DNA from 3 places in the Streptomyces sp. NPDC014006 genome. Region 3 is predicted to be linked to each of the others. Evidence: predicted binding sites of a transcription regulator. Region 3 holds the regulator's gene; each other region holds the start of a gene.
The links. Region 3 encodes HrcA, which represses chaperone genes, less so after heat shock. Its sites were predicted from a motif close to TTNGCACTCNGNNNNNCNGAGTGCNAA; they were not measured.
Positions count from the first base shown of each region.

Region 1 (5,773 bases), on a different contig from region 3:
GCGACACCCGCCACCACGGCGGCGACGACCAGGCGGTGTACGCCTTCGCCCGCGAGGACCTGGACGACTGGGAGCGCGAGCTGGGGCGGGAACTGGCGAACGGCACGTTCGGCGAGAACCTCACCACGCGGGGCGTGGACGTCTGCGCCGCGCTGATCGGCGAGCGCTGGCGGATCGGCCCCGATGTGGTGCTGGAGGTGACCAGCGGGCGCATTCCCTGCCGCACCTTCCAGGAGCACCTGGGTGAGAAGGGATGGGTGCGCCGGTTCACGCACCGGGGCGCGCCGGGGGCGTATCTGCGAGTGATCGAGCCCGGGGAGATCCGCGCGGGTGATGCGATCGAGGTGGTGCACCGGCCGGAGCACGACGTGACCGTGGAGATGCAGTTCCGGGCGCTCACCACCGAGCGCGAGCTGCTGCCGCGGCTGCTCGCGGCCGGCGCGGCCCTGCACCCGGAGGCGCTGGCGGCGGCGCGCAAGTACGTCGGTGGGCGCAGGCGCTGACCTCGTGTCAGACGGGGGGTGCTGAGCACGGAGTCTGTCAGTCCGGGTAACTAGTCTTGGCGCATGACAACGGCTCTGATTACGGGATCGACCGCGGGGATCGGTGCCGCTTTCGCGCGGCGCCTGGCGGCTGACGGGCACAACCTCGTGCTGGTGGCCCGGGACACCAAGCGGCTGCGCGAGCAGGCGACCGAGCTGCACGACCGGCACGGCATCGAGGCGGAGGTGCTGACCGCCGACCTGGCCGAGGACGACGGCATCGAGGCGGTCGCCGCCCGCCTCGGTGACCGGCGCAACGCCGTCGACCTGCTGATCAACAACGCCGGCTTCGGCAACAAGGGCCGTTTTCTAGAGGTCCCGAGGGCCGACGAGCTGAGGATGCTGAAGGTGCACTGCGAGGCGGTGCTGCGGCTGACCTCGGCGGCGACGGAGGCGATGCGCGAGCGCGGCCGGGGCGGCGTCGTGAACGTGGCGTCGGTCGCCGCCTTCGTGCCGCGCGGCACGTACGGCGCGTCCAAGGCGTGGGTCGTGCAGTTCTCCCAGGGCGCGGCGCGCGACCTGGCGGGCAGCGGCGTACGGCTGATGGCGCTCTGCCCGGGCTTCGTCCGCACGGAATTCCACCAGCGGGCCGGGATGGGCACGGACAACATCCCGAACTGGATGTGGCTGGACGCCGACAAGGTGGTCGCCGCGGCCCTGACGGATCTGGCGCGCGGCCGGACCCTGTCCATCCCCGACCCCCGCTACAAGGCCCTGATGGGCGCGGCGAAACTCGTCCCGAGGGGGCTGCTGGGCGGGCTCAGCTCGCGGACGGGGCGGAAGTACGGGCCGCAGTAGCGACAGGTGCGGGCGGCTGTCCGGTGGGAAAATGGAGTGACGGACACCGGACCCACGGGGGGACCGGAAGGCGGCGCCATGACCTTCGTACAGCTCATCGACTGCAAGACCAGCCGGTTCGACGAGATGGACCGGCTGATGGACACGTGGGTGGAGAAGACCAAGGGGAAGCGGACGGCGACGCACGCGGTGGTCGGCAAGGACCGGTCCGACGCGTCTCACTTCATCGAGATCGTGGAGTTCCCGTCGTACGAGGAGGCGATGCGGAACTCCAACATGCCCGAGACGGACAAGATCTTCCAGGACATGGTCGCCCTCTGCGACGAGATGCCGTCGTTCACCGACCTGGACGTGGTGCGGGACGACCAGTTGTCCGAGGACACCGTGCGGCGCTTCTTCGCCACGCTGGGGACGGCGGGCGACCTGCCGCCGCTCAACGACCTGCTGGACGAGGACATCCACAGCCACGACCCGATCAATCCGCAGGACACCCTCGGGCTGGACTCCATGCGCAGCGAGTTCCGGATGTGGCGCGCGGCGTTCGACGCCTCCTTCACGGTCGAGGACGTGCTCGCCCACGAGGACCGGGTCTGCGCGCGGTGGACCTGGAACGCCACGCACACGGGTGACTTCCTCGGCATCGCTCCCACGGGCAACCAGGTCACCATGAGCGGGACCACCTGGTTCCGCTTGGGCGGCAACGGCAAGATCGCCGAGCTGTGGTGGCAGCACGACCAGCTGGGTCTGATGCAGCAGCTGGGTGCGCTGGAGACGCTGGAGCGCTAGGGCCTCTCGTTTGGATCATGCCGGGCTCGCGGGGTCTGGCCTGATCCAAACGAAAGACCCTAGCCACACGCAAGGCCCGGCACCAGGGGTGCCGGGCCTTGCGAGCTGACGTGCGTCAGTGGGAGTGACCGTGGCCGTGGCCGTGGCCCGCGGCGGCCTCTTCCTCTTCCTTCTTCTCGACGACCAGGGTCTCGGTCGTGAGCAGCAGGGAGGCGATGGAGGCGGCGTTCTCCAGGGCGGAGCGGGTGACCTTGACCGGGTCGATGACGCCGGCCTTGACCAGGTCGCCGTACTCGCCGGTGGCGGCGTTGAAGCCCTGGCCCTTGTCGAGCTCGGCGACCTTGGAGGTGATGACGTAGCCCTCGAGGCCGGCGTTCTCGGCGATCCAGCGCAGCGGCTCGACGGCGGCCTTGCGGACCACGGCGACACCGGTGGCCTCGTCGCCGGTCTTGCCGAGGTTGCCCTCGAGGACCTTGACGGCGTGGACCAGCGCGGAGCCACCACCGGAGACGATGCCCTCCTCGACCGCGGCGCGGGTCGCGGAGATGGCGTCCTCCAGACGGTGCTTCTTCTCCTTCAGCTCCACCTCGGTGGCGGCGCCGACCTTGATCACGCACACGCCGCCGGCCAGCTTCGCGAGGCGCTCCTGGAGCTTCTCGCGGTCCCAGTCGGAGTCCGTGTTCTCGATCTCGGCCTTGATCTGCGCGACGCGGCCCGCCAGCTCCTCGGCCTTGCCGGCACCCTCGACGATCGTGGTGTCGTCCTTGGTGACGGTGACGCGGCGGGCGGTGCCGAGCACCTCGAGACCGACCTGGTCGAGCTTGAGGCCGACCTCCTCGGAGATGACGGTGGCGCCGGTGAGGACGGCCATGTCCTGCAGCATCGCCTTGCGGCGGTCGCCGAAGCCGGGGGCCTTCACCGCGACGGCGTTGAACGTGCCGCGGATCTTGTTGACGACCAGGGTCGACAGGGCCTCGCCCTCGACGTCCTCGGCGATGATCAGCAGCGGCTTGGAGGAGCCGGCCTGGATGACCTTCTCCAGCAGCGGCAGCAGGTCCGCGATGGCGCCGATCTTGCCCTGCGTGATCAGAATGTACGGGTCGTCGAGGACGGCCTCCATACGCTCCTGGTCCGTCACGAAGTACGGGGACAGGTAGCCCTTGTCGAAGGCCATGCCCTCGGTGAAGTCCAGCTCCAGACCGAAGGTGTTGGACTCCTCGACGGTGATGACACCGTCCTTGCCGACCTTGTCCATCGCCTCGGCGATGAGCTCGCCGACCTGGCTGTCCTGGGCGGACAGACCGGCGACGGCGGCGATGTCGGACTTCTCGTCGATCGGGCGGGCGGTCGCGAGGAGCTCCTCGGACACGGCCTTGACCGCGGCGTCGATGCCCTTCTTCAGGGCGGCCGGGGAGGCACCCGCGGCGACGTTCTTCAGACCCTCGCGCACGAGCGCCTGGGCCAGCACGGTCGCGGTGGTCGTACCGTCACCCGCGATGTCGTTGGTCTTGGTCGCCACCTCCTTGACCAGCTGGGCGCCGAGGTTCTCGTACGGGTCCTCGATCTCCACCTCGCGGGCGATGGTCACGCCGTCGTTGGTGATGGTCGGGGCGCCGAACTTCTTGTCGATGACGACGTTGCGGCCCTTGGGGCCGATCGTCACCTTGACGGTGTCGGCAAGCTTGTTGACGCCGCGCTCGAGGGCGCGACGGGCGTCCTCGTCGAACTTCAGGATCTTCGCCATGGCAGCGGGAGCCCTCTCGGAAATCTCGTGGGTAAAACGACTGCGCCCCGGCGCCCGGCTTCGTTATCGGTCGCAGGGGCCAGGGGCGCAGCTGAAAGCAGAGCTTCGGGTGAAGTGTGCTTACTTCTCGATGATCGCGAGCACGTCGCGGGCCGAGAGAACGAGGTACTCCTCGTTGTTGTACTTCACCTCGGTGCCGCCGTACTTGCTGTAGAGCACCACGTCGCCGACCTTCACGTCGAGCGGCAGACGGTTGCCGTCCTCGAAGCGACCCGGGCCCACGGCCAGGACGACGCCCTCCTGGGGCTTCTCCTTGGCGGTGTCCGGAATGACCAGGCCGGAGGCCGTGGTCTGCTCGGCGTCGAGCGGCTGGACCACGATGCGGTCCTCGAGCGGCTTGATGGCAACCTTGGAGCTGGCGGTCGTCACGATCCGACCTCCCCCTTCGGAGATCTCACGGGGTTAACTGTCTGAGGTGGCGACCAGGTCGATCCGTCGTCGCGGGTGCCGGACCTGCCCGTCGCTGTGTTGGCACTCTCATCTGCCGAGTGCCAGAGCCGAGACTATGACCGGGATTAGCACTCGGTCAAGCGGAGTGCCAATTGCGGTGCGGCGCGTCTGGGAAACGGGGGGTGTGGACCGGCGTTTCCTGGAGCCCGTGCGGTGGCCGGCCGGGGGTGGGTGGCTCCCGGCGGTGGCGGGGTGCCACCCCCAAGCTCTTCGAGCAGGGGGTACCCCCAGCCCACCCGTGCCGCCCCAGCGGCACGACTGCCCGCAGCTGAGCCAGATGACGGCCGGCACCCGCCTAGGGCGGCAAGGGGACGGGGTGGGGGGTGTCCGCCCGCAGCGGCCGGCACCGGGCGAGGGCGCCCTCGTCGGAAACGGGCGGCCGGACCGAGGACGGACACCCCCCACCCCGGCCCCGACCCACCCACCGGCCGTAGGCGCTACGCACGCCACGAGCGACCGCAACGGGCCGCCGCAGGCCTATAAGGGGCGCGGGGCTGTATTCGACATGCGGCTCCGCCGCGCGGGCGCGACCAGCCACAACGCACCCGCAGGCGAGCGCCCTACAGGTAGTCCTCCAACCGCCCCACCGTCAGCCCCCCACCCTGAATCTCCCGCAACAACCGCACCGTCCGCTCCCGCAGCACCGGCGCTGTCGTCTCGCCCGGGTCCACCGCGATGATGTCGCCCGGCCCCAGCCGGTGTTCCCCCGCGACGTACGACAATCCCCCGTCACCGTCCAGCGACACCCGCCACAACACCACCGCCGAGATCCCGCAGTCCCCCGCCGCCCGCAACGTCGTCGCGTCGTACCTGCCGTACGGCGGCCGGAAGAGCCGCGGCCACACCCCGAACCGCGCGTGCAGCTTGCGCTGCTGCCCACAGATCTCCGCCCGCTGCCCGGCATACGGCAGGCCCTGCATCGCGGGGTGGTCGAGCGTGTGGTTCTCCAGCGACGCCCCCACCGCCCGCAGCCGCGCGAAGTGCGCGTACCCCGGCCCGACCACGCTGTCCGTGAGGAACATCCCCACCGGCAGCCGCAGTTCCCGCACCAGGTCGACGAACCGAGCGTCCCGCTCGGCCCCGTCGTCGTACGTCAGGAAGACGACCTTGTCCCGCGTGGGCACACGGTCGACGACCAACGGCAGACCGGCGCCCGCACCCGCACCCGCCTTACCAAGAACACGGCCAACCCGCCCCCGCGCAGCGGAAGGCGCGGAGGCCAGAGGCCGGTCCAGACCCCAGCGGCGGTACGCCGGCTGGGCGGCGGGACGGTGCGTACCCACCCGTTCCGCGGTCTTCTTGCCGAGCCGTTCGATCGGGTCCACCGACTGCGCGCACCCCGTCAGACAGACCGCCACCGAACACACCGCCGCCAGAATCCCGGCCACCGGCC
Region 1 covers NZ_JBICAJ010000008.1:172,507-178,279, forward strand. Annotated here, with positions in the region: gene ACF1GV_RS26575 (MOSC domain-containing protein) at 1-503, shown strand, start outside; gene ACF1GV_RS26580 (SDR family NAD(P)-dependent oxidoreductase) at 567-1,340, shown strand; gene ACF1GV_RS26585 (ester cyclase) at 1,419-2,126, shown strand; gene groL (chaperonin GroEL) at 2,242-3,870, opposite strand; gene groES (co-chaperone GroES) at 3,991-4,299, opposite strand; gene ACF1GV_RS26600 (polysaccharide deacetylase family protein) at 4,941-5,773, opposite strand, start outside.
Region 1: a site for HrcA is predicted at 4,446-4,472, ahead of groES (co-chaperone GroES). Genes of this name have one in related genera too.

Region 2 (5,773 bases), on a different contig from region 3:
CACGGCGAGATGCGTCGTGGGGAAGATGAGGAGAAAGGGCCTCGCCTCACATGGCTGCGCAGACAGTTACCAGCACCTCCACCGTCGACCTCGGTCCCGCCGCGGCCCTGAGCTGCCGCGAGTGCGGTCACCGGGTCCCGCTGGGCCCGGTTTTCGCGTGCGAGGAGTGTTTCGGCCCGCTCGAGATCGCCTATGACTTCTCGGCCTACGACACCGAGGAACTCCGCAAGCGTATCGAGGCGGGTCCCGCGAACATCTGGCGTTACGCCCCGCTGCTGCCCGTCCCCGCGGACGTGGCCGACAAGCCGAACATCAACCCCGGCTGGACCAAGCTCGTCAAGGCCGACCACCTCGCCGCCGAGCTCGGCGTGACCGGTGGTCTGTACGTCAAGGACGACTCGGGCAACCCGACCCACTCCTTCAAGGACCGCGTGGTCGCGCAGGCGCTGGAGGCGGCACGCGCCTTCGGCTTCACCACCCTGTCCTGCTCTTCCACCGGCAACCTGGCCGGCGCCGTCGGCGCCGCCGCCGCGCGGGCCGGCTTCCGCTCCTGCGTGTTCATTCCGCACGACCTGGAGCAGGGCAAGGTCGTCATGGCCGCGATCTACGGCGGCGAGCTCGTCGGCATCGAGGGCAACTACGACGACGTGAACCGCTTCTGCTCCGAGCTGATCGGCGACCCGGCCGGCGAGGGCTGGGGCTTCGTCAACGTCAACCTGCGGCCGTACTACGCCGAGGGCTCCAAGACCCTGGCGTACGAGATCTGCGAGCAGCTCGGCTGGCAGCTGCCCGACCAGCTCGTCGTCCCGATCGCCTCCGGCTCGCAGCTCACCAAGGTCGACAAGGGCCTGCAGGAGCTCATCAAGCTGGGCCTGGTCGAGGACAAGCCGTACAAGATCTTCGGTGCGCAGGCCGAGGGTTGCTCGCCGGTGTCCACGGCCTTCAAGGCCGGGCACGACGTGGTGCGCCCGCAGAAGCCGAACACCATCGCCAAGTCGCTGGCGATCGGCAACCCGGCCGACGGGCCGTACGTCCTGGACATCGCGCGCCGCACGGGCGGCGCGGTGGAGGACGTCACCGACGAGCAGGTCGTCGACGCGATCAAGCTGCTGGCCCGCACGGAGGGGATCTTCGCGGAGACCGCCGGTGGGGTGACGGTGGGTGTGACCCGCAAGCTGATCGAGAACGGTTTGCTGGACCCGACGAAGACCACGGTGGTGCTGAACACGGGTGATGGGCTGAAGACCCTCGACGCGGTCGCCGGTACGGGACTGACCGCGACGATCCGACCCACCCTCGACTCGTTCCGCGACGCGGGTCTCGTCTGAGAGACCATCGTCTGCGGACCGCGGGGGGCTGGTCGCGCAGTTCCCCGCGCCCCTTCAGGGCGCCTATCCCACCGGAGGTTTCCACGTGAGCGTCACTGTCCGCATCCCCACCATCCTGCGCACCTACACCGGTGGCCAGGCCGAGGTTCCCGCCGACGGGGCGACCCTCGCCGAGGTCATCGCGGACCTGGAGAAGAACCACACCGGCATCGCCGCGCGGGTGCTGGACGACCAGGGCAAGCTGCGCCGGTTCGTCAACGTGTACGTCAATGACGACGACGTGCGCTTCGAGCAGGGTCTGGAGACGGCCACCCCGGACGGCGCGGGTGTGTCGATCATTCCGGCGGTCGCCGGCGGCTGCTGACACACAGAGTTCCTCGGGCTGCCCCTTCCGTGAGAGAAACGGAGGGGGCAATTCCATGTGATTAGGCGCGGTAGAGTTGGGGAACGCGCCCCGGAATCGACGGGGCGTGATCTCTGGAACCTGCTGCACGGGCGACAAGAAGTAGCCAAAGTATGCGGGTCTTTTGTCTTTTTTGCACCCTTTGAACGGCCCGACTTGCTCGGAATTCAGGTGAATTCTCGCGAGATTTCGGGCCCGGGTCGTCCAGATTTCTCGTCCGATTGACCTGTTGCAGACGGCAGTTGGACAGATACATTCAGCCGCGGTCGACGCGTTCCGGCGCACGCCCCCACCCATCGGGGGGTGAGGTCTGACCCGGATCCGCGAAGTGCGGATCTGTGCAAGGGCCAGTAATAGGGGAGTTAGGCATGGCTCAGGGCACCGTCAAGTGGTTCAACGCGGAGAAGGGCTACGGCTTCATCGCGGTCGACGGTGGTGCGGACGTCTTCGTCCACTACAGCGCCATCCAGATGGACGGCTACCGCACCCTGGAGGAGGGCCAGCGGGTCGAGTTCGAGATCTCGCAGGGCCAGAAGGGTCCGCAGGCCGACATGGTTCGCGTCACCGCCTGAACGTTCTTTCACGCACGTAGGGCCCGCACCTCGCACAGGGTGCGGGCCCTTCGGCGTGTCCAGGGCGCCGTGCGGCGGTGTTCGCGGGCGGCTGACGAGGGGGGCGGATGCGGGGGAGGCGCTTGCACTCGCCATGCCCGAGTGCTAATCATTGCGTTAGCACTCTGAAGGTGAGAGTGACAACGTAAGGACCGGGTCGGTGAGGCCAGGGCCGGGCGGGGCAAGGAGCTTCCTCCGGTCGGGGCCGTCCGTCGCGGGCGCGGGCGCGGTCCGAAGTAATCACCCCCAGTCCTGGAGGGACCACTTCACATGGCCAAGATCATCGCGTTCGACGAGGAGGCGCGGCGCGGCCTCGAGCGCGGCATGAACCAGCTCGCGGACGCCGTGAAGGTGACGCTCGGCCCCAAGGGCCGCAACGTCGTCCTCGAGAAGAAGTGGGGCGCGCCCACGATCACCAACGATGGCGTGTCCATCGCCAAGGAGATCGAGCTCGAGGACCCGTACGAGAAGATCGGCGCCGAGCTGGTCAAGGAAGTCGCCAAGAAGACGGACGACGTCGCCGGTGACGGTACGACCACCGCGACCGTGCTCGCCCAGGCCCTGGTCAAGGAAGGCCTGCGCAACGTCGCCGCCGGTGCCAACCCGATGGCTCTGAAGCGCGGTATCGAGAAGGCCGTCGAAGCCGTCTCCGCCGCCCTGCTGGAGCAGGCGAAGGACGTCGAGACCAAGGAGCAGATCGCCTCCACGGCCTCCATCTCCGCCGCCGACACCCAGATCGGCGAGCTCATCGCCGAGGCCATGGACAAGGTCGGCAAGGAAGGCGTCATCACCGTCGAGGAGAGCAACACCTTCGGCCTCGAGCTCGAGCTCACCGAGGGCATGCGCTTCGACAAGGGCTACATCTCCGCCTACTTCGCCACCGACATGGAGCGCATGGAGGCGGTGCTCGAGGACCCGTACATCCTCATCGCCAACTCCAAGATCTCCTCGGTCAAGGACCTGCTCCCGCTCCTGGAGAAGGTCATGCAGTCGGGCAAGCCGCTGCTGATCATCGCCGAGGACGTCGAGGGCGAGGCCCTGTCGACCCTGGTCGTGAACAAGATCCGCGGCACCTTCAAGTCCGTCGCCGTCAAGGCCCCGGGCTTCGGCGACCGCCGCAAGGCCATGCTCGGCGACATCGCCATCCTCACGGGCGGCGAGGTCATCTCCGAGGAGGTCGGCCTCAAGCTGGAGAACGCGACCCTGGACCTCCTGGGCCGCGCCCGCAAGGTCGTCATCACCAAGGACGAGACCACCATCGTCGACGGTGCCGGCTCCTCGGACCAGGTCGCGGGCCGCGTGAACCAGATCCGCGCCGAGATCGAGAACAGCGACTCCGACTACGACCGCGAGAAGCTGCAGGAGCGCCTGGCGAAGCTCGCCGGCGGTGTCGCGGTCATCAAGGCCGGTGCCGCCACCGAGGTGGAGCTCAAGGAGCGCAAGCACCGCATCGAGGACGCCGTCCGCAACGCCAAGGCGGCCGTCGAGGAGGGCATCGTCGCCGGTGGTGGCGTGGCCCTGCTGCAGACGACCCACGTCTTCGACAAGCTGGAGCTCGACGGTGACGAGGCGACCGGCGCCCAGGCCGTGAAGCTCGCGCTCGAGGCCCCGCTGAAGCAGATCGCGGTCAACGCCGGCCTCGAGGGCGGCGTCGTGGTGGAGAAGGTCCGCAACCTGACCCCGGGCCACGGCCTGAACGCCGCGACCGGCGAGTACGTCGACCTGGTCGCCGAGGGCATCATCGACCCGGCCAAGGTGACGCGCTCCGCGCTGCAGAACGCCGCGTCGATCGCCGCGCTGTTCCTCACCACCGAGGCCGTCATCGCCGACAAGCCGGAGAAGGCCGCGGCCCCGGCCGGCGGCGGCATGCCGGGCGGTGACATGGACTTCTGATCCTTCCGGGATCGCCTGTCCTTCACAGGTCTTCGCGAAGGCCTTTCCGAGGGCGGTACGTCCAGCTTCTGGCTGGAGGTGCCGCCCTCGGGCGTGTCAGGGGTCACATTCGCCGGGTCCCGTCGCCGGAATGAGGGGCGGGGCGTGATCGGTTGCTTCAGTGAGTGCAACAATGCGCGCGCACATACCCACCGGTCACCTGAGGAGCCTCGCATGACCCTCGCCGAGCCCGCCGCCGCCCGCGCGGCCGCCCTGCTGTCCCGCCCGACGACGATCAACGGTCTGACCGTCCCGAACCGCATCGCGATGGCGCCGATGACCCGGATGTTCTCGCCGGGCGGCGTCCCCGGCGAGGACGTGGTGTCGTACTACGCCCGCCGTGCCGCCGCCGGGGTCGGCCTGATCGTCACCGAGGGCACCTACGTCGGGCACGAGTCGGCGGGGCAGAGCGACCGGGTGCCGCGGTTCCACGGCGAGGAGCAGCTGGCCGGCTGGGCGAAGGTCGCCGAGGCCGTGCACGCGGGCGGCGGCACGATCGTGCCGCAGCTGTGGCACATCGGCATGGTCCGCAAGCAGGGCGAGCCGCCCTTCCCGGACGCCCCGGCCATGGGCCCCTCCGGCCTCGTCACGGCCGGCGCCGAGCCCACCGGCAAGGCCATGACGCAGCAGGACCTCGACGACGTGGTCGCCGCGTTCGCCCAGGCCGCCGCCGACGCCGAGCGCATCGGCTTCGACGGGGTGGAGATCCACGGCGCCCACGGCTACCTCGTCGACCAGTTCCTGTGGGAGGGCACCAACCGCCGTACCGACGCCTACGGCGGTGACCCGGTGGCCCGCACGAAGTTCGCGGCGGAGATCGTCGCGGCCGTCCGCGAGAGGGTGTCGCCCGAGTTCCCGGTGATCTTCCGCTACTCGCAGTGGAAGCAGCAGGACTACACCGCGCGCCTCGCCGAGACCCCCGAGGAGCTGGAGGCCATCCTCACCCCGCTGGCGGCCGCCGGTGTCGACGCCTTCCACGCGTCCACCCGCCGTTACTGGCTGCCGGAGTTCGACGGCTCCGACCTCAACCTGGCCGGCTGGACCAAGAAGCTGACGGGCAAGAGCGTCATCACCGTCGGCTCGGTGGGCCTCGACGGCGACTTCCTCCACGCCTTCCAGGGCGAGGGCTCGCCGGTCAAGAACATCGACAACCTGCTGGACCGCCTGGAGGCCGACGAGTTCGACCTGGTCGCCATCGGCCGTGCCCTGCTCCAGGACCCCGAGTGGGCGGCGAAGGTCCTGGCCGGCCGCTTCGACGAGCTGAAGCCGTACGACGCGGCGGCCCTGAAGACGCTGAGCTGACCCGGCGGCGCGCTCGCGCCGGGCTGAGCGAGAGGCGTGCGCGCCGAGCGACGGCCGGGGTGTCCGGACAACGGAGGCACCCCGGCCGACGTGTGTCTGGGAGCCGCTCCGGACCGCTCCAGGGATTTTCATGAGCAAGGGGAACGGGTCGAGCCGTCCGAGACGGCCGCCGCGAACGGATGACCACCACCCCGGTC
Region 2 covers NZ_JBICAJ010000007.1:387,175-392,947, reverse strand. Annotated here, with positions in the region: SAM riboswitch class I at 1-32, shown strand, start outside; gene thrC (threonine synthase) at 51-1,328, shown strand; gene ACF1GV_RS25165 (MoaD/ThiS family protein) at 1,414-1,692, shown strand; gene ACF1GV_RS25160 (cold-shock protein) at 2,100-2,303, shown strand; gene groL (chaperonin GroEL) at 2,613-4,235, shown strand; gene ACF1GV_RS25150 (NADH:flavin oxidoreductase) at 4,449-5,576, shown strand.
Region 2: a site for HrcA is predicted at 2,425-2,451, ahead of groL (chaperonin GroEL). Genes of this name have one in related genera too.

Region 3 (5,773 bases):
CCCACCTGGAGCCGCTTGACCGAGACGGCGTGCCGCCCCTCGGGCCCGTCGAGGACGAACCGGCCCCGGTCCGTCCCGAACGACTCGACGACGAAGACGGGCGCCGTCATCGCACCTCACCCCCATGGCTCCCGGCCGACAACGCTGTCCCCGCCGCCCGGACTTCGCCGACCAGCAGCTCCACCAGCCGCCCGGCCGGCAGGGCCCGGGCCAGCCGGTGCCCCTGTCCCGCCCACAGCGCCATGCCCTGCGCGTCGCCCGCCTTCGCGGCGGCCTTGCGCAGCGGCGCGGTCAGATGGTGGATCTCCGGGTACGCGGCCGGTGCGTACGGGCCGTGTTCGCGCAGGAACCGGTTGACCAGCCCGCGCGCCGGTCTGCCGGAGAACGCCCGGGTCAGCTCGGTCCGCACGAACAGCGGGTTGGTCAAGGCGTCCTTGTGCACGGCGTGCGCCCCGGACTCCTCCGTCGCGAGGAACGCCGTGCCGAGCTGGGCGGCGCTCGCCCCCGCCGCGAGCGCCGCGGCGATCTGGCTGCCCCGCATCAGTCCGCCCGCGGCGACCACCGGGATCGACACGGCCTCCCGCACCTGCGCCAGCAACGCCAGCAGTCCGATCCCCGAGCCGTCGTTCTCCGGTACGTCCCGGTGCGTGCCCTGATGGCCGCCGGCCTCCACGCCCTGCGCGATCACCGCGTCGGCGCCGGAGTGCTGTACGGCGACCGCCTCGTCCGCGGTCGTGGCGGTGGCCATCACGAAGGTGCCGACCCGGTGGAGGGAGTCGACGACCTCACGGCTCGGCACACCGAAGTGGAAGGAGACCACCGGCACCGGGTCGTCCCGCAGCACGGCGAGCTTTGCCTCGTAGCCGTCGTCCCGCCCGCTGTCGGGGTCGCCCAGCTCGGTCTCGTACCAGGTGGCCTCCCCGGCCAGCTGGTGCGCGTAGACGTCGACGGCACCGGATTCGGCGTACTGCGGCTGCGGCATGAAGACGTTGACCCCGAAGGGGCGGTTCGTCAGGCTCCGCAACTGCTTGATCTCCTGGTACATCCCGTCGGCGGTCTTGTACCCGGCGGCGAGGAAGCCCAGCCCGCCCGCCTCGCAGACGGCGGCGGCCAGCGGCGGTACGGAGACGCCGCCCGCCATGGGAGCCTGCACGATCGGATGGGGGAAGAGATCGGTCAGGGAGGACATGACGGCATGGTGTCACGTCCCCCGAACAAGTCCGAACCCACCCGTCCTCTTGGCATAGGCCACAGGAACGGGCCGGTGGCCGGGCGGAGAACCACCCGGCCACCGCAGTCGGTCACCGCCCGTTGAAGACGTCCTTCAGCAGCACGTCACCGCCCGTTGAACGCGTCCTTCAACCGCGAGAACAAGCCCTGCTGCCCGGGCTGGAACTGGCCCGTGGGCCGTTCCTCGCCGCGGAGCTTGGCCAGCTCGCGCAGCAGGCGCTCCTGCTCGGGGTCGAGCTTGGTCGGCGTCTGGACCTCGACGTGCACGATCAGGTCGCCGCGGCCGCCGCCCCGCAGATGCGTGACACCGCGGTCGTGCAGCGGGATCGACTGGCCGGACTGGGTGCCGGGCCGGATGTCGACCTCCTCCATGCCGTCCAGCGTCTCCAGCGGCACCTTCGTGCCGAGCGCCGCCGCCGTCATCGGGATCGTCACCGTGCAGTGCAGATCGTCGCCGCGCCGCTGGAAGGTCGGGTGCGGCAGCTCGTGGATCTCGACGTAGAGGTCACCGGCGGGACCGCCGCCGGGCCCGACCTCGCCCTCGCCGGCGAGCTGGATGCGGGTGCCGTTGTCGACACCGGCCGGGATCTTCACCGTCAGCGTCCGCCGCGAGCGCACCCGGCCGTCACCGGCGCACTCCGGGCACGGGTTCGGCACGATCGTGCCGAAGCCCTGGCACTGCGGGCACGGCCGCGAGGTCATGACCTGGCCCAGGAAGGACCGGGTGACCTGCGAGACCTCACCGCGGCCGCGGCACATGTCACACGTCTGCACGGAGGTGCCCGGCGCGGCGCCCTCACCCGAGCAGGTGGAACACACGATCGCGGTCTCGACCTGGATGTCCTTGGTCGTGCCGAAGGCCGCCTCGTCCAGCTCGACCTCGACCCGGATCATCGCGTCCTGGCCCCGGCGGGTGCGCGAGCGCGGCCCGCGCTGCGACGCCGTACCGAAGAACGCGTCCATGATGTCCGAGAAGTTCCCGAAGCCGCCCGCGCCGAAGCCGCCCGCGCCGGCGCCGCCGGCCTGCGAGAGCGGGTCGCCGCCGAGGTCGTAGACCTGCTTCTTCTGCGGGTCCGACAGCACCTCGTAGGCGGCGTTGATCTCCTTGAACCGCTCCTGCGTCTTCGGATCGGGGTTGACGTCCGGGTGCAGCTCGCGAGCGAGCCGCCTGAACGCCTTCTTGATCTCATCCTGCGACGCGTCGCGGCGCACGCCGAGTACGGCGTAGTAGTCCGTGGCCACCTACGACTCCGCCAGGATCTGTCCGACGTACCGTGCCACTGCGCGTACCGCTCCCATCGTTCCCGGGTAGTCCATGCGGGTCGGTCCGACCACGCCGAGCTTGGCGACAGCCTCGCCGCCCGAACCGTAGCCGACCGACACGACGGACGTGGAGTTGAGTCCTACGTGGGCGTTCTCATGACCGATACGGACGGTCACGCCCGGATCCTTCGCCTCGCCGAGCAGCTTCAGGAGGACGACCTGCTCCTCCAGCGCCTCCAGCACCGGCCGGATCGTGAGGGGGAAGTCGTGCGAGAACCGCGTCAGATTGGCGGTGCCGCCGATCATCAGCCGTTCCTCGTTCTCCTCGACGAGCGTCTCCAGCAGCGTGGACAGCACCGTCGAGACCGTGCCGCGGTCCTCCATTTCGAAGGCCTCCGGCAGATCCTCCACCAGCTTCGGCACATCCGTGAAACGGCGGCCCGCGACCCGGCTGTTCAGCCGGGCCCTCAGGTCCGCCAGCGAGGCCTCGCCGAACGGTGCCGGGCAGTCCACCATGCGCTGCTCGACCCGGCCGGTGTCGGTGATCAGCACCAGCATCACCCGCGCGGGCGCGAGCGACAGCAGTTCCACGTGCCGCACGGTCGAGCGGGTCAGCGACGGGTACTGCACGACGGCGACCTGCCGGGTGAGCTGCGCCAGCAGCCGCACCGTACGGGCCACCACGTCGTCGAGATCGACGGCGCCCTCGAGGAAGTTCTGGATCGCGCGCCGCTCCGGCCCGGTCATCGGCTTCACACCGGCCAGCTTGTCGACGAACAGCCGGTAGCCCTTGTCGGTGGGGATGCGCCCCGCGCTGGTGTGCGGCTGCGCGATGTAGCCCTCGTCCTCAAGGGCCGCCATGTCGTTGCGGACCGTCGCCGGGGACACGCCCAGGTTGTGCCGCTCCGTCAGTGCCTTCGAGCCGACCGGCTCCTCGGTGCCGACGTAGTCCTGGACGATGGCGCGCAGCACCTGAAGCCTTCGCTCACTCAGCATCGCGCACACCTCCAGAAGTCTTCCCTCGGCATCTTCCCCGACATCTCCCTGGCACTCAGCGCGTCCGAGTGCCAGACGTCCCCGGGCCAGTGTACGGCGGTGGGGTACGCCCCCGGCAAGGCTGGTCATACTGCACGGCCGGTTGGGGCTAGCGTCGCGGGTATGACGGTGACTTGGGAAGAGCTGGGGTGGGAACGGCTGGCGGCAGGGGTCGGACGGTGCCGGCTGCCGGGCTGGGACTGCACGGCGGGGCTGGTCGTCGGCGCCGGCACGGCGCTCATGGTCGACGCCGGATCCAGCCTCGCGGAAGGGGCCCGGCTGCGCGCGCAGGCCGAGCGGCTCACCGGTCACGGTGTGACCCATATCGCGCTCACCCATCCCCACTTCGACCACGTCTTCGGTGCGGCGGCGTTCGAGGGCGCGGAGGTCTTCGGTGCCGTCGGCATCGAGTCGGTGCTCACCCCGCGCGGCCGCGAGGAGCTGCGCACGGACGCGGTGGCCAACGGCCTGGACGCGCGGGACGCCCAGGAGGCCGCGGCGGCCCTCGCACCGGCCCGGCACCACGTCAGCGGCGAGTGGACCCTCGACCTCGGCGACGGCCGCCAGGTACTGCTCGCCAACGTGGGTCCCGGGCACACCGCCCACGATCTCGCCGTCCTGGTCCCGGGCGAGCGGGAGGTGGTGTTCTGCGGTGACCTCGTCGAGGAGTCCGGCGAGCCGCAGGCGGGCCCCGACGCCGTACCGTCGCACTGGCCGGACGCGCTGGACCGGCTGCTGTCGCTCGGCGGCGAGGACGCGCTGTACGTGCCCGGTCACGGAGCGGCGGTGGACGCGGCGTTCGTGCGGGCGCAGCGGGACGCCCTGGTGGCCCGCTTCGGCGTGTCGCGCTGATCCGCGCCCCTGTGGGCCCGGATTTCTCCTATCGTCATCCGAATGCGGCAGTACTCCCCCGACCTGACCCCACCCTGGAAGAAGAAGCCCCAGGCCGCCCCCGAGGTCCCGGCCGAGCCGGGCCTGGTGGTGGAGGAGCCCGGCAGCGGCTTCTGCGGCGCGGTGATCCGCTGCGAGGCAGGCACGGTCACCCTGGAGGACCGCTTCGGCAAGCACCGGGTGTTCCCGCTCCAGCCGCGCGGTTTCCTGCTGGAGGGCCGGGTGGTGACGCTGGTCAGGGCCGCCCCGGCGGCTCCGGTACGGCCCGGTCGTACCGCTTCCGGTTCGGTCGCCGTGCCCGGCGCCCGCGCGCGGGTCGCCCGCGCCGGCCGGATCTACGTCGAGGGACGGCACGACGCGGAGCTGGTGGAGAAGGTCTGGGGTGACGACCTGCGCATCGAGGGCGTGGTCGTGGAGTACCTGGAGGGCGTCGACGACCTCCCGGCGATCGTGGAGTCCTTCGCCCCGGATGCGGACGCGCGTCTCGGCGTCCTGGTGGACCATCTGGTGCCGGGCACGAAGGAATGGCGGATCGCCGAAGCGGTGACGAGCGAGCACGCGCTGGTGGTGGGCCACCCCTACGTGGACATCTGGCAGGCGGTCAAGCCGTCGGCGCTGGGCATCCGGGCGTGGCCGGTGATCCCGCGCGGCCAGGACTGGAAGACCGGCGTGTGCCGGGCCCTGGGCTGGCCGGAGAACACGGGCGCGGCCTGGCAGGCGATCCTCGGCCGGGTGCGGTCGTACAAGGACCTGGAGCCGGAGCTGCTCGGCAAAGTGGAGCAGCTGATCGATTTCGTCACCGAACCCGTGTAGGTCAGTCCGCCAGACCCGTGCAGGTCAGTCCACCAGGTCCCGCACCACCGCGTCCGCGAGCAGGCGCCCGCGCAGGGTCAGCACCGCGTGGCCCTCGGCGTACGGCTGTGCCTGGAGGAGTCCGTCGGACAGGGCGCGGTCGGCGGCCCGGCGGCCGTCGGCCTTCAGCAGGTCCAGCGGTACGCCCTCGCGCAGTCGCAGCTCCAGCAGGATGCGCTCGACGCGCCGGTCCTCCTCGCTCAGGATCTCCCGCCCGGCGCCCGGGGAGCGGCCCGCGGCCAGCGCCGCCGCGTAGGCGCCCGGGTGCTTGACGTTCCACCAGCGCACCCCGCCGACGTGACTGTGGGCGCCCGGGCCCGCGCCCCACCAGTCGGCGCCGCGCCAGTACAGCTCGTTGTGCAGGCAGCGGCCCGCCTCGGAGGTGGCCCAGTTGGACACCTCGTACCAGTCGAAGCCCGCCGCGGAGAGGGTCTCCTCGGCGATGAGGTAACGGTCGGCGTGCACGTCGTCGTCGGTCATCGGGACCTCGCCGCGCCGGATG
Region 3 covers NZ_JBICAJ010000001.1:473,458-479,230, reverse strand. Annotated here, with positions in the region: gene ACF1GV_RS02150 (16S rRNA (uracil(1498)-N(3))-methyltransferase) at 1-110, opposite strand, end outside; gene ACF1GV_RS02145 (nitronate monooxygenase) at 107-1,189, opposite strand; gene dnaJ (molecular chaperone DnaJ) at 1,336-2,472, opposite strand; gene hrcA (heat-inducible transcriptional repressor HrcA) at 2,473-3,489, opposite strand; gene ACF1GV_RS02130 (MBL fold metallo-hydrolase) at 3,652-4,380, shown strand; gene ACF1GV_RS02125 (DUF3097 domain-containing protein) at 4,423-5,232, shown strand; gene hemW (radical SAM family heme chaperone HemW) at 5,257-5,773, opposite strand, start outside.